DNA from 3 places in the Paenarthrobacter sp. NEAU-H11 genome. Region 1 is predicted to be linked to each of the others. Evidence: riboswitches for the same ligand, from Rfam matches in the RefSeq annotation. Region 1 holds a riboswitch; each other region holds the start of a gene.
What was found. A riboswitch is a leader RNA that binds a small molecule or an ion and turns the genes downstream of it on or off. The one in region 1 is predicted to bind thiamine pyrophosphate.
Positions count from the first base shown of each region.

Region 2: another riboswitch for thiamine pyrophosphate. It lies ahead of thiO (glycine oxidase ThiO); the one in region 1 lies ahead of thiC (phosphomethylpyrimidine synthase ThiC).
Region 3: another riboswitch for thiamine pyrophosphate. It lies ahead of thiD (bifunctional hydroxymethylpyrimidine kinase/phosphomethylpyrimidine kinase); the one in region 1 lies ahead of thiC (phosphomethylpyrimidine synthase ThiC).

Region 1 covers NZ_JBNZGA010000001.1:18,122-22,328, reverse strand. Annotated here, with positions in the region: gene ACQ3DC_RS00125 (alpha/beta fold hydrolase) at 1-60, shown strand, start outside; gene thiC (phosphomethylpyrimidine synthase ThiC) at 65-1,885, opposite strand; TPP riboswitch at 1,880-1,987, opposite strand; gene ACQ3DC_RS00115 (amidohydrolase family protein) at 2,067-3,149, shown strand; gene ACQ3DC_RS00110 (VOC family protein) at 3,249-4,124, shown strand.
Region 2 covers NZ_JBNZGA010000001.1:331,171-335,377, forward strand. Annotated here, with positions in the region: gene ACQ3DC_RS01490 (thiazole synthase) at 29-844, opposite strand; gene thiS (sulfur carrier protein ThiS) at 850-1,086, opposite strand; gene thiO (glycine oxidase ThiO) at 1,083-2,402, opposite strand; TPP riboswitch at 2,397-2,514, opposite strand; gene thiE (thiamine phosphate synthase) at 2,543-3,298, shown strand; gene ACQ3DC_RS01510 (RNB domain-containing ribonuclease) at 3,375-4,207, shown strand, end outside.
Region 3 covers NZ_JBNZGA010000008.1:139,251-143,457, forward strand. Annotated here, with positions in the region: gene rpmA (50S ribosomal protein L27) at 1-102, opposite strand, end outside; gene rplU (50S ribosomal protein L21) at 164-472, opposite strand; gene thiD (bifunctional hydroxymethylpyrimidine kinase/phosphomethylpyrimidine kinase) at 737-2,284, opposite strand; TPP riboswitch at 2,274-2,371, opposite strand; gene ACQ3DC_RS12130 (Rne/Rng family ribonuclease) at 2,501-4,207, opposite strand, start outside.

The DNA.
Region 1 (4,207 bases):
GACCGCATCATCCGCTCGTTCATCGGCGATGCCAGCCGGGTCCGGGCACGCGCCTCCTGACGCCCTAGCTTCCGGCGGCAACACGGGGCTCCGGCAGGTACACCTTGCCGCCGGCTGCCCGGAATTCCTCGCTTTTCCCCTTCATCCCCGCGGCCGCCGCCAGGGCCGCCTGCGACTCCGCCGAGCCAAATTCGTCCCGGATGTCCTGGCTGATCCTCATGGAGCAGAACTTGGGACCGCACATGGAACAGAAGTGCGCGGTCTTGGCAGGTTCTGCGGGCAGGGTCTCATCATGGAAGGCTTCCGCCGTGACCGGGTCCAGGGACAGCGCGAACTGGTCGCGCCAGCGGAATTCGAAGCGTGCCTTGGACAGCGCATCATCGCGCTCGTGCGCCCCCGGGTGGCCCTTGGCAAGGTCTGCCGCGTGTGCGGCGATCTTGTAGGTGATCACCCCGGTCTTGACGTCGTCCTTGTTGGGCAGCCCCAGGTGTTCCTTCGGGGTGACATAGCAGAGCATGGCAGTGCCGTAGCGTGCGATCTCCGTGGCACCGATGGCCGAGGTGATGTGGTCGTAGCCCGGTGCAACGTCGGTAACCAGGGGCCCGAGTGTGTAGAACGGCGCACCCTTGCACAGCTCCTGCTGGCGCTCTACGTTCTCGCGGACCAGGTGGAACGGGATGTGCCCCGGACCTTCCACCATCACCTGCACGTCGAATTCCCAGGCGCGCGCCGTCAGCTCAGCCAGTGTGTCCAGTTCGGCGAACTGGGCAGCGTCGTTGGCATCCGCCGTCGCCCCTGGCCGCAGCCCGTCACCCAGGGAGAAGGCGACGTCGTACTTCGCGAAGATTTCGCACAGCTCATCGAAGTGCGTGTAGAGGAAGTTTTCCTGGTGGTGGGCCAGGCACCAGCCTGCCATGATCGAACCGCCGCGGGACACGATGCCTGTCACCCGGTTGGCTGTCAGGGGCACGTAACGCAGCAGGACGCCGGCGTGGATGGTCATGTAATCCACACCCTGCTCGCACTGTTCAATGACGGTGTCGCGGAAGATCTCCCAGGTAAGGGCATTGGCTTCCCCGTTGACCTTCTCGAGGGCCTGGTAGATGGGGACGGTGCCGATGGGGACGGGGGAGTTGCGGAGGATCCATTCGCGGGTGGTGTGGATGTCATCGCCGGTGGAAAGGTCCATGACGGTGTCGGCGCCCCACTGCGTTGCCCACTGCAGTTTGTCCACCTCCTCCGCGATGGAACTGGTAACGGCCGAGTTGCCGATGTTGGCGTTGATTTTCACCAGGAAGGCCTTGCCGATAATCATCGGCTCGGACTCGGGGTGGTTGATGTTGCTGGGGATGATGGCGCGGCCCGCGGCCAGCTCGCTGCGGACCAGTTCAACATCGCAGTTCTCGCGCAGCGCCACAAAGCGCATCTCCGGGGTGATCACGCCCTGCCGCGCGTAGTGCATCTGCGTCACGGTCCTGCCGTCGACGGCGCGGCGGGGCACCGGGCGCGCTCCCTTCCACTCGGCGCTGGCGGCGCCGCGGCGGACAGCCGAGCGGCCGTCGTCGAGCAGGTTCCGTTCCCTGCCGCTGTACGCCTCGGTGTCTCCGCGTGCTTCGATCCAGTCCGTCCGGAAGGGCGGGAGGCCGATGACGGGGTCGCTGCCAGGTCCCGCCGTCCGGTAGGTCCGGAACGGCCTGTTCGGCGTCCCGTTCGGGGAAGGTTCCAGCGCAATCTCCGTCACCGGGACCCTGATCCCCGTGCCGGCATCCTCAAGGTAGGCCAGTGAATGGGATTTCAGGGACTGGGTCACCGGTGGCTGGTTGCCGGCTGCTCCCATGGCCGGACGGTCTTGGGCAGGGTTCAGCTGTGCATTTTGTGTACTCAAGGAATACTCACTTCCTTCGCCGGCATTACCCGGACAGGTTCAACGGTCGCAGGCTGCGTCAGCCCGATCTCAGCCCCTGCAGGGGCACCCGTGTGGTCAAGATGTAAGCTACCACACGCCCCCGGAAGGGCGGCGTCACATTTGCGGGTGCTAGCCTGACCGGGCATCGAAAGGAAGCCCGATGGCAGACATCATTCACTTTCGCGGACCCGTCCTGACCGCACCGGACCGGGTACGCCATGGACTCTGGTCGGTGGACGGCAAGCTCACGTTCAGCCGGCCAACTGCCCCTCCGGCGCGGGAGCTCGGCGGCTGGGTGCTGCCGGGATTCGCTGACGCCCACTGCCACATCGGACTGGGCCCCGCCGGCCCGGTCGAACCCGCCCTTGCACGGGAACAGGCGCTGGCTGACCTCAACGCCGGAACCCTGCTGGTCCGCGACGCCGGCTCACCTGCCGATACCCGCTGGATGCAGGGCGGCCGGGACTTTCCGGTGCTGATCCGGGCAGGACGGCATGTGGCCCGCACGCGCCGCTACCTGCGCGGCTTTGCGGCGGAGGTCGAACCCGACGGGCTCGTGGAGGCCGTGCGGAAGCAAGCACGCGACGGCGACGGCTGGGTCAAACTGGTGGGCGACTGGATCGACCGGAGCGCCGGCGACCTCGCGCCCTCCTTTCCTGCCGCCGTCGTCCGTGACGCTGTCCAGGCTGCCCATGATGAAGGTGCCCGGGTCACGGCGCATTGCTTCGCCGAGGACACCCTGGACCAGATGCTGGACGCCGACATTGACTGCATTGAGCACGCCACGGGGCTGCTGCCCCGCCACCTGCCCCGGTTCGTGGAGCAGGGCGTGCCGATCGTGCCCACCCTCATCAACATCGCTACCTTTCCTGACATAGCGGAGCAGGCAGACGCCAAGTTTCCGCGCTACGCCGCCCACATGCGCGCCCTGTGGGAACGCAGGCTGGAACGGGTGGCGGAGGCCCATTCCGCCGGCGTACGCATCTTTGCCGGGACGGACGCAGGCAGCGTGGTCCGCCACGGGAGGATCGCAGATGAGATCCTCGCCCTGCACGGGGCCGGCCTGCCCATGCCTGCGGCCCTGGATGCCGCCTGCTGGGCAGCCCGCACGTGGCTGGGAGCGGACAACCTGGAGGAAGGCGCGCGGGCCGACGTCGTGGTGTGCCGCGAAGACCCGCGGACCACCCCGGAAACGATCAGGGCGCTGGAACACGTGGTGCTGGGCGGCCGCATCATCCGCTGAGTTATTTTAGGCCGCCACTTGGAATAAATTGAAGCTTCAAGTAATTTTAATATGTGACAGGCCGCCGACGGGACGGCCTCCAATACAAGGAGCCTTCAAATGACCGACGCAGCCGCCCGCCAGGATCTCCTTCCTGCCGACCTCGCCATGGGCACCGTGATGCTCAAGGTGGGCGACATGAAGGTCATGACCGATTACTACCAGCGGGCCCTCGGCCTGGAGGTCGTCGCGGAGCAGGACGGCGGGCTCTACCTCGGCCGGCTGCAGAAACCGCTGGTGCACCTGGCTCCCGCTCCGGGCCTGACGCTTCCGGGCCGGGGAGAGGCCGGCCTCTTCCACACCGCGCTGCTGTTCGAGAACCAGGCAGACCTGGCCGCGACCATCGCCACGGCCGCGCAGTTTGAACCCCGTTCCTTCACCGGCAGCGCAGACCACCTTGTCAGCGAGGCCTTCTACTTCACCGACCCCGAAGGCAACGGGATCGAACTCTACTGGGACCGGCCGCGCAGCAGTTGGTCCTGGAACGGCACTGACGTGGTGATGGACAGCCTGGCCCTTCCGCCGCAGCGCTATTTGGAGCAGCACCTCACTGAGGAGTCCCTGGAACGCCAGCGGGGAACCGTTGCGGGCGTGGGCCATGTGCACCTCCAGGTGGGCGACGTCCAGACCGCCCGCGACTTCTACGTGGGGACCCTCGGCTTCGAAAAGACCGCAGGCTGGCACGGCCAGGCCCTGTTCGTCTCGGCGGGCCGCTACCACCACCACATGGCAATGAACGTATGGAACAGCCGCGGCGCGGGGCCGCGCAAGGACACCCTCGGCCTGGGTGAGGTCCTCATCGAAGTGCCGTCGGGGGACGACGTCGGCGCCCTCGCCGACCGGCTCAAGGTTGCCGGTGTTGCCGCCCACCACACCGGAGCCGAACTCCGGTTCGAGGATCCGTGGCGCAACAGGATCCGGGTGGCAGTCCGCTGACCGGCGCACTCCCGGACAGGGGCTGCGTGCCGCCGCAGGGGTTGTCCGCCGGCTGGTACCGCCGGGAAAGCCCGGCGGTACCT
Region 2 (4,207 bases), 310 kb from region 1:
CAAGGCGCCGGCCGGCGGAAAGCGGGCCCTACAGGAACTCGGCCCGGCCTTCCATCGCCGACGACGCCAGCGCGTGTTCACGGCGAGGTATGCGACCTGCCGCTTTCGCCAGCCTACCTGCGATGACGGCGTGCTTGAAGGCGGCGCCCATCATGGCCGGGTCCTGTGCCCGGGTCACCGCCGTGGCCAGGAGCACGGCATCACATCCGAGTTCCATCGCGAGGGCGGCGTCGGACGCCGTGCCGATTCCCGCATCCAGCACCACCGGAACCGAGGCCCGGGACACGATGAGCTCGATGTTGTGCGGGTTGAGGATGCCCAGGCCGGTGCCAATGGGCGAGCCGAGCGGCATGACCGCGGTAGCTCCCAGGTTCTCGAGCCGAAGCGCCAGGACGGGGTCGTCATTGGTGTACGCAAAAACCTTGAACCCCCGGTTGACCAGCTGTTCGGTGGCGTCCACGAGTTCCACGGCATCCGGCAGGAGGGTGTGTTCGTCAGCGATGACTTCCAGCTTCACCCAGTCGGTTTCCAGGGCCTCCCTGGCGAGCTCCGCGGTGAGGACGGCGTCCCGGGCAGTGAAGCACCCCGCCGTGTTGGGCAGGACCTTGATGCCGTGGTCCAGGAGGAGCTGGAAAAGCGAGCCTGCCTCCTGGGGTGAATAGCGGCGCATGGCCACGGTGGTGAGGGAGGTGCCGGAGGCCAGGAGCGCGGCGCCGAGGCCGTCAAGGCTGGGCGCGCCGCCCGTGCCCATGATGAGCCGGGACGCGAGCGCGACGCCGTCGATCACCAGGGGATCATGAAGGTCCGGCCGGGTGCCGTCGAGGGTGCTGCGGGTTTCCGTCATGGTGTTCAGCCTCCCTGTACTGCCGTGACAAGTTCGACGTCGTCACCCTCGGAGAGTGCGGTAGCGAACCATTGGCTCCGGGGCACCACCTGGGCGTTGCGCGCAACGGCGACGCCCAATTTCCGGCCGTCGGTTGCGTGGCCGTCAGCGGCCAGTGCGCGGCCGGTGACCTCGGTGACGAGCGTGGTGATGGACGCGCCGTCGGCGACTGTATGTCCGGTTCCGTTCAGGGTGATGTTCATGCTGTCTCCTTGGGGTTGGGTAGGGTGGCCGCTGCAGCAGGCCGAACGGCGACGCCGGAAAAGCGGCCGGGATTGAAGGGTGCCCAGCGGGGGTCCTCCCTGCCTTCGAGCAGGTCCCGGCATATCGCCGCCGCTGCCGGGGTGAGGAGGACGCCGTGGCGGAAGAAGCCGGTGGCAATGATGAGCCCTTCCACGCGGCTTTGCCCTGAAGGGCCGTCCTCCAGAGAGACCCGCCCGAGCAGCGGGGCGTTGTCAGGTGTGCCGGGACGGGCCCGGGCTGTGCATTCCAGCAGCTCAAGTTCCGCCACCGCAGGCACCAGGACCTGGGCGTCGCGCAGCAACTGGTAGACGCCCCCTGCCGACACTGCCCCCGCGCTGGTTCCGCTGTCCTTCCCCAGTGCGTCCTCACGCTGCGTTGCCCCGATCACCACGGTGCCGTCCTGCCGGGGGACGATGTACACAGGGATCCCGCGGACCAGTCCGCGGACGGTGGAGGTCAGCAGCGGCTGGAGGTGGGCGGGGACGGCGAGGCGAAGGATGTCACCGTGGACCGGCCGCAACGGCAGGTGCAGCTTTTCCGGCAGCCCGGTCAGGGCCGCAGCGTGCAGTCCGTTGGCCACTACGGTCTCCCTGGCCGCCACCGTTCCTCCGCCCTCCAGCGTGACACCGGCGACGGCTCCGTCCCGCCAGAGCAGGCCCGCTGCCCGGTCCGGCACGGCGTAGCCCTCGGCGGCTCCGGCCACGAAGCTTCCGCCGGTTCCGCCGGCGTGCCGGGCCAGGGCACGGCGGAAGCAGGCGACCAGCAGCCTGGGGTCCACCTGGTGGTCCGCCGGTGTATTCAGCGCCGAGGCAATGGCCGGGCTCAACAGCGGCTCCCGGCGCCGGGCTTCACGGATGGTGAGGGGCTCAACCGTCAGTCCATGGGCCTGCTGCACCTCGCGCAGGTCCAGCAGCGCCTGCCGGTCCGCAGCGTCGGCACCCACGGCGAGGGTCGGCGTCGTAAGATACCCGGGATCCGAACCGGCAGCCGCGGCAAGGCCAGCGGCGAAACCCGGCCAGCGCCCGGAGGCCTCCAGCATGAGCTCCAGGAGGTCCTCCTCCTGGTAATGCAGTTCGCTCACCGGGGCAAGCATCCCCGCCGCGGCCCAGCTGGCACCGGAGCCGGGGGCGTCATCGATTACCACCGCTGAATGTCCGGACCGCCTCGCCTCCCAGGCGATGCCGTGGCCGATGACTCCCCCGCCGATGACCGCAACGTCGGCCTTGAGTGCGGAGCCGGGCGCGGGCCGGTACGGGGCGTCGAGCGCATTGGGCATAAGTGTCTCCTTCCCTACGCCGGTATTAGCCGGATCAGGTCAAGCGGTCGGCTCTGACGCCCTCTCAGCCCGGCGCTTTATGACAGCTGCCGCGGCTCCCGCAGTACGAGGCCCAGTGTAGAGGAACTAGGCTGGCACCCATGAATGTGTCCCACCCTCCTGCCGCTGCATCCCCCGTCCCGGCTACCGACGCCTTTCTCAACGCCGAAGGCAGTTCCGGCGTGCAGGCCGCACGCCTCTACCTCTGCACGGACGCGCGCCGGGAGCGGGGCGATTTCGCGCAGTTCGTCGATGCCGCCTTCGCGGGCGGGGTGGACATCATCCAGCTGCGGGACAAGTCCATCGAAGCCGCCGAGGAGCTGGAGCTCCTGGCCGTACTCAAGGAATCGGCGGTGCGGCACGGCCGGCTGTGGGCGGTGAATGACAGGGCGGACATCGCCGTGCTGTCCGGAGCCCCGGTGTTCCATATCGGCCAAAAGGACCTGCCCCTCAAGGCGGCCCGGACGCTGTTGAACGGCAACGCGGCCATCGGCCTGTCCAGCCACAGCCCGGAGCAGGTGGACGCCGCCCTGGCTGCCGCCGCCGGCCCCTCGGCGCTGGACTACTTCTGCGTGGGGCCGCTCTGGGCAACACCCACCAAGCCCGGACGGGCCGCCGTCGGGCTTGACCTGGTGAGGTACGCCGCCACGGCTGTTGCCGGGGCGGACGGGCAGGAGGACACGCCCGACGGCGGTGTCCCTTGGTTCGCGATTGGCGGCATCGACCACTCCAACGTCGAAGATGTGGTGGAAGCCGGCGCACGCCGAATCGTGGTGGTGCGGGCCATTACCGAGGCTGACGATCCGGCCGCGGCCGCCGCTTCGCTCCTCAGCGCCCTGGACGCCGCCCGCCCATAATCCCGCGCCGGAACTGCCGTGCCTCTCCGGGCCGCTTCCGTGCACTATTGACGAAATTCGGGCTACGCTGATTTTCGTGTCACACCATCGGCTGGCCCCCAATGTCCACGAGCACACCAACGCACTCGAAGCGGCGCTGGGCGCGCTCCGGAGTGAGCTTGAGCTGCCGGGCGCCTACCCTGATGATGCCGTGAAGGACGCCGAGGCCGCGGTGTCCGCATTGCAACTGCCGTCCCATGACCTGACTTTCGTTGAATTCATTACCATCGATCCGGCATCGTCCACCGACCTGGACCAGGCGCTGTTCATCGAGCGGGACGGCAACGGCTACCACGTTCTCTATGCCATCGCCGACGTGCCGGCGTTTGTTACTCCGGGCGGGCCGCTGGACGCTGAGACGCGGCGTCGGGGACAGACTTTTTACACGCCGGACGGCCGCATACCGCTGCATCCCGAAGTCATCAGCGAGGGGGCGGGAAGCCTCCTGCCGGGACAGGACTGTTCCGCGTTCGTGTGGGACTTCCGTCTTGACGTTGACGCGGAGGTCACGGCCGTGGCCGTGCGGCGTGCCCGGATGCGCAGCCGCACCAAGCTCAGCTACAAAGGCGCCCAGGCGGAACTGGACGCCGGCAGCCCTTCCCCTGTGCTGCGCCTCCTTAAAGAGGTGGGGCTCAAGCGCGTGGAGCTGGAGCGCGCCCGGGAGGGTGCCAGCCTGAACATGCCGGACCAGGAGATTGTCCAGCTTCCCGACGGCGGCTACCGGATTGCCGCCGCCCCGCAGCTGCCCGTGGAGGACTGGAACGCACAGATATCGCTGATGACCGGCATGGCAGCCGCACAGCTCATGCTGGCCGGGAAAGTGGGCATCCTGCGCACCATGCCGGCCCCGGACGAGCGTTCCCTGAACCA
Region 3 (4,207 bases), on a different contig from region 1:
GCCTGCGGAAACTACCTGGCCGCCGAAGCGCTTGACGCCGAGGTACTGTGCGTTGGAGTCACGACCGTTGCGAGTGGAGCTCGCGCCCTTTTTATGTGCCATCTGAAATGCCTGCCTCTAAATTCTGGGGAATCTGCTGAAAAACCTGAACAGTAACGGAAGGTTACTTGATACCAGTGATCTTGACCTTGGTCAGTTCCTGGCGGTGACCCTGGCGCTTCTTGTAACCGGTCTTGTTCTTGAACTTCTGGATCACAATCTTAGGACCACGGAGGTCCTGGAGGATCTCAGCCGTAACAGTTACCTTGGCCAGGTCAGCAGCGGCGGAGGTGACCTTGTCACCATCAACCAGGAGCAGTGCGGGCAGCTGAATGGTGCTGCCAGCTCCACCGGCGACGCGGTTCAGGGTAACGAAGTCTCCAACGGAAACCTTCTCTTGGCGGCCGCCTGCGCGGACAATCGCGTACACCACTTGGGAACTCACTTCTCTCGACGTTTATTACAAATTTGCGTGCGGAACCCGGTTCCATAATTGGTTGGGCTCTCGCTGTGCCTCAACGCCGTGGGGTCATAACCCAAGTGTTGGCGTAAGCACCGAAGATCTAGAATACGCTAGTTTTGGCTTCGGCCGCAAATGAGGCTGGTTCCGGCGGGTTGTCTGTGATAGGTACCACAACACATTTCCCTGGCCGGGGGGGTGCCCCACCATAGTACCGGCGCGGCGGCCGTCCGGACGTCAGGAATGAAGGCGCGGCGCGTCGAAAAATTCAACTTCCAGGCGGCAGGACTGCCTGAATGCCGTGGCCATGGCATCCTTCTCATGCGCCGGAGCGGTGCGCCCCGCACTGTCCACAATGGCAACCGCCCTGCGGGTGGCCGCGGCGAAGTCCTCATCCGCGTATGTGCGCAGCCACTCCGCGTAGGGATGGCCCGCCGGCTCCCCGGCAGCCACGAACTGTGCGTGGAGCGTTTTGCCCACCTCCGCGTACAGCCAGAAGCAGGGCAGGACGGCTGCCGCCAGCACGGCATAACTGCCCGACGCCGATGCCGCCACCAGGTGGTCCACGTAGGACTTGGTCACGGGTCCCAGCTGCGGCTCAACGGTCCGGGTACTGAGCCAGGAGCGGTGCAGTTCAGACTCGACCTCCAGGCATTGCGCGGCGGAACGTGCCCAGAAGAGTTGCTCTGCCTCGGTGGGGGCCAGGGCACTTGTCCGCGCGAGCACCCGTGAATAACCGTTGAGGTAGATGGCGTCCTGGGCCAGGTAGTAGCCAAACTGTTTCTCGGCCAGGTCGCCGGAGGCCAGGTCCCGGATAAACGCCAGGGAGTAGATGGCTTCCAGGTGCTCCTCCGCTTCAGCCCACAGCCGCGCCGCGAAGCTGCCTTCAGCAGGCTCCGGCTGAAGGTGGTGGAAGTGGTGGACTGGTCCGTTGCCCGTACCCACCTCCAGCGACTCCGAGGCCTCCAGCGCGCCGGACAGCCAGGGCTTGACCTCCCGGAGGGCTGCCTCCCAGTCCCCCAGCCGCACCTGGACTGTGGCCATGGCTGATGACAGTGAACAACCGGTGCCGTGGCTGTTCAGCGTTGCCACCCGCTTGCCCGGGACCACCACCACGTCCTGGCCAAGCGTGCCTGCAGTGTCGACAAGGGCGTCGGGGCATTCGTCCCCGGCCAGGTGTCCGCCCTTCACAAGCACCGTCGCCCCGGTGGCGGAAGAGAGCTCTCGGCCCTGTTCCAGGGCGCCTTCCCAGCTCTCCTGCACGTTCCCGCCCACCAGCATGGCAAGTTCAGCCAGGTTGGGCGTGATGAGGTGCGCCAGCGGCAGCAGCTCGCGAAGTGCGGCTTCGGCGGATTCCTGCAGGAGCCGGTCACCGCTGGTGGCCACCATGACAGGGTCCAAAACCACGACGCCGGGACGGACTTTTTCGAGCCACGCCCGGACAGCTTCGATCACCGCGACATCACCCAGCATCCCGATTTTCACGGCGTCGATGCTGATGTCCTCACTGAGCGCGTCAAGTTGCCGGGTGAGGAAGGCAGCAGGGGGTACGTGGACGCCGCGTACGCCGCGGGTGTTTTGTGCGGTGAGGGCAGTGATGGCGGCCATTCCGTAGCCGCCGTGGGCCGCGATGCTTTTCAGGTCCGCCTGGACGCCGGCTCCGCCGGACGGATCCGAGCCCGCGATCGAGAGGACCCGGGGCACGTGCCGCCGCTGGCCGGACTGTGCTGCAGGGGCAGGGGCGCCCTGAGGGGTGGCAGCGGGCAATTCGAGAGTTGAAGACAAGAGACATCCCTTCGCCGGTGCTAGCCGGACAGGTTCAACGGGTGTGGATCTCAGCCCGCTCTGTGCGCGGCACCCCGTGTCGGTTCACCAGCCTAGCTTTTTTGCGGTACGCAGGGCGAAGGTGACGCAGTGCGACTGGTGCGGCCTTAAATGCCGGATGCCCGGCCGTCCACACGTGGTGGGCGGCCGGGCATCCAGCGTGTCGCGTGCGGTGGCCTAGAGTTCCGAAGCGGGAACCCCGACACCCAGGATGATGGGCTCCGCGGCAGGCTTGGCGTTGCCTGGCGCAGGGGCACCTGCCTGGTCAGCTTCCGGCGCCTTTGCAGAGTGTGAATGCCCTGCCGCCGCGGCGGGGACATTCTCGTGCTGCTCGACGGAGGTCTCGTTGGCCGCACCCTGGGCGCGGCTGGCGCTGCGGTTGCGGCGCGCCCGGCGCGGGCGGGACTGTTCCAGGGTGTGGTCGGAATAGTCCTTTTCGCGCAGCGCATGGGCAGCCTGCAGCGGCTCAGGCCGGACCTGCGGCGACTCCGCCTGCGGTGCCTGGACGTGCTGCGGTGCCTGGACGTGCTGCGGTGCCCGGACCTGCTCCGGTTCCCGCTGCTCCTTTTCCGGCGCCCGCCGTTCGGGCTGACCGGCTGTGGCTTCCGCGGCAGGGGCAGGCTCACCGAGGTGGGCGAAGGCTTCGGCGAGCCGGTCCAGCGTCAGGGCCGGCTTCGGCTGCTGCTCCTCCGCGTGCTCCACGAACGGCAGGGCAACCTTCTCCCCGCCAAAGGTGAGGACGGCGGCAGGCCGGGAGGCGTCGCCGTCGTGCTTCTCAGGTTCCGCCGGCTGGACCTGCGGAGCCTGCCGGGCCGCGGCTACCTCATCGTCGTGCAGGTGGGCGGCGTGTGCTGCCGCAGCAATATTGGCAAGGGCAAGCCTGGTGGCTTCGGCCTTCGCGTGCCGCTCGGCGTCCGTGGGGTCGGGGTGGACCGTGTGCACGTGGAGGGCGGCTGCAGGAGCAGCGTCCACCTGCTGGCCGCCGCGGCCACGGCGGCGCTTCCGGTCAGGACGGACGCCGGGCTGGCTGCTGTCCCCGCGCTGGGCCTCAGCGCGGTGGCTTTCATTCCGGACATCCGGGCGGGCGTCCGAGCGCTGAACGTGGTGTTCGGCCGCCACGATATTGGCCCGGCGGTGCTCCACGGGGTCATCGTGGGTCACCACGCCGCGGCCGGCGCAGGCCTCGCACTGCTCGCCAAACACTTCAAGCAGCCCGGTGCCCATCCGCTTGCGGGTCATCTGCACCAGGCCAAGGGACGTGACTTCGGCAACCTGGTGCTTGGTGCGGTCCCGTCCCAGGCACTCCACCATCCGACGGAGGACGAGGTCGCGGTTCGATTCCAGGACCATGTCGATGAAGTCGATGACGATAATGCCGCCGATATCGCGCAGGCGGAGCTGGCGTACCACTTCCTCCGCAGCTTCCAGGTTGTTCTTGGTGACCGTCTCTTCAAGGTTGCCGCCGCTGCCGGTGAATTTGCCGGTGTTGACATCCACAACAGTCATGGCCTCGGTGCGGTCGATCACCAGCGAGCCGCCGGAGGGCAGGAAGACCTTCCGCTCCAGTGCCTTGTGGATCTGTTCGTCGATCCGCCATGCGCTGAAGATGTCCTGGTCCTTGGTCCACTTCTCGAGGCGCCCCACCAGATCGGGAGCAACGTAGGTGACGTAGGCCTCAATGGTGTCCCAGGCTTCCTCGCCGGAGACGATCAGCTTGGAGAAGTCCTCGTTGAAGACGTCGCGGACCACCTTGATGGTCAGGTCCGGTTCGCCGTACAGCAGTTCCGGAGCAAGGATCTTGGTGGACTTCGACTGGCTTTCGATGCCTTCCCACTGGGCCCGCAGCCGGTTGATGTCGTGGGTCAGCTCTTCCTCGGAGGCGCC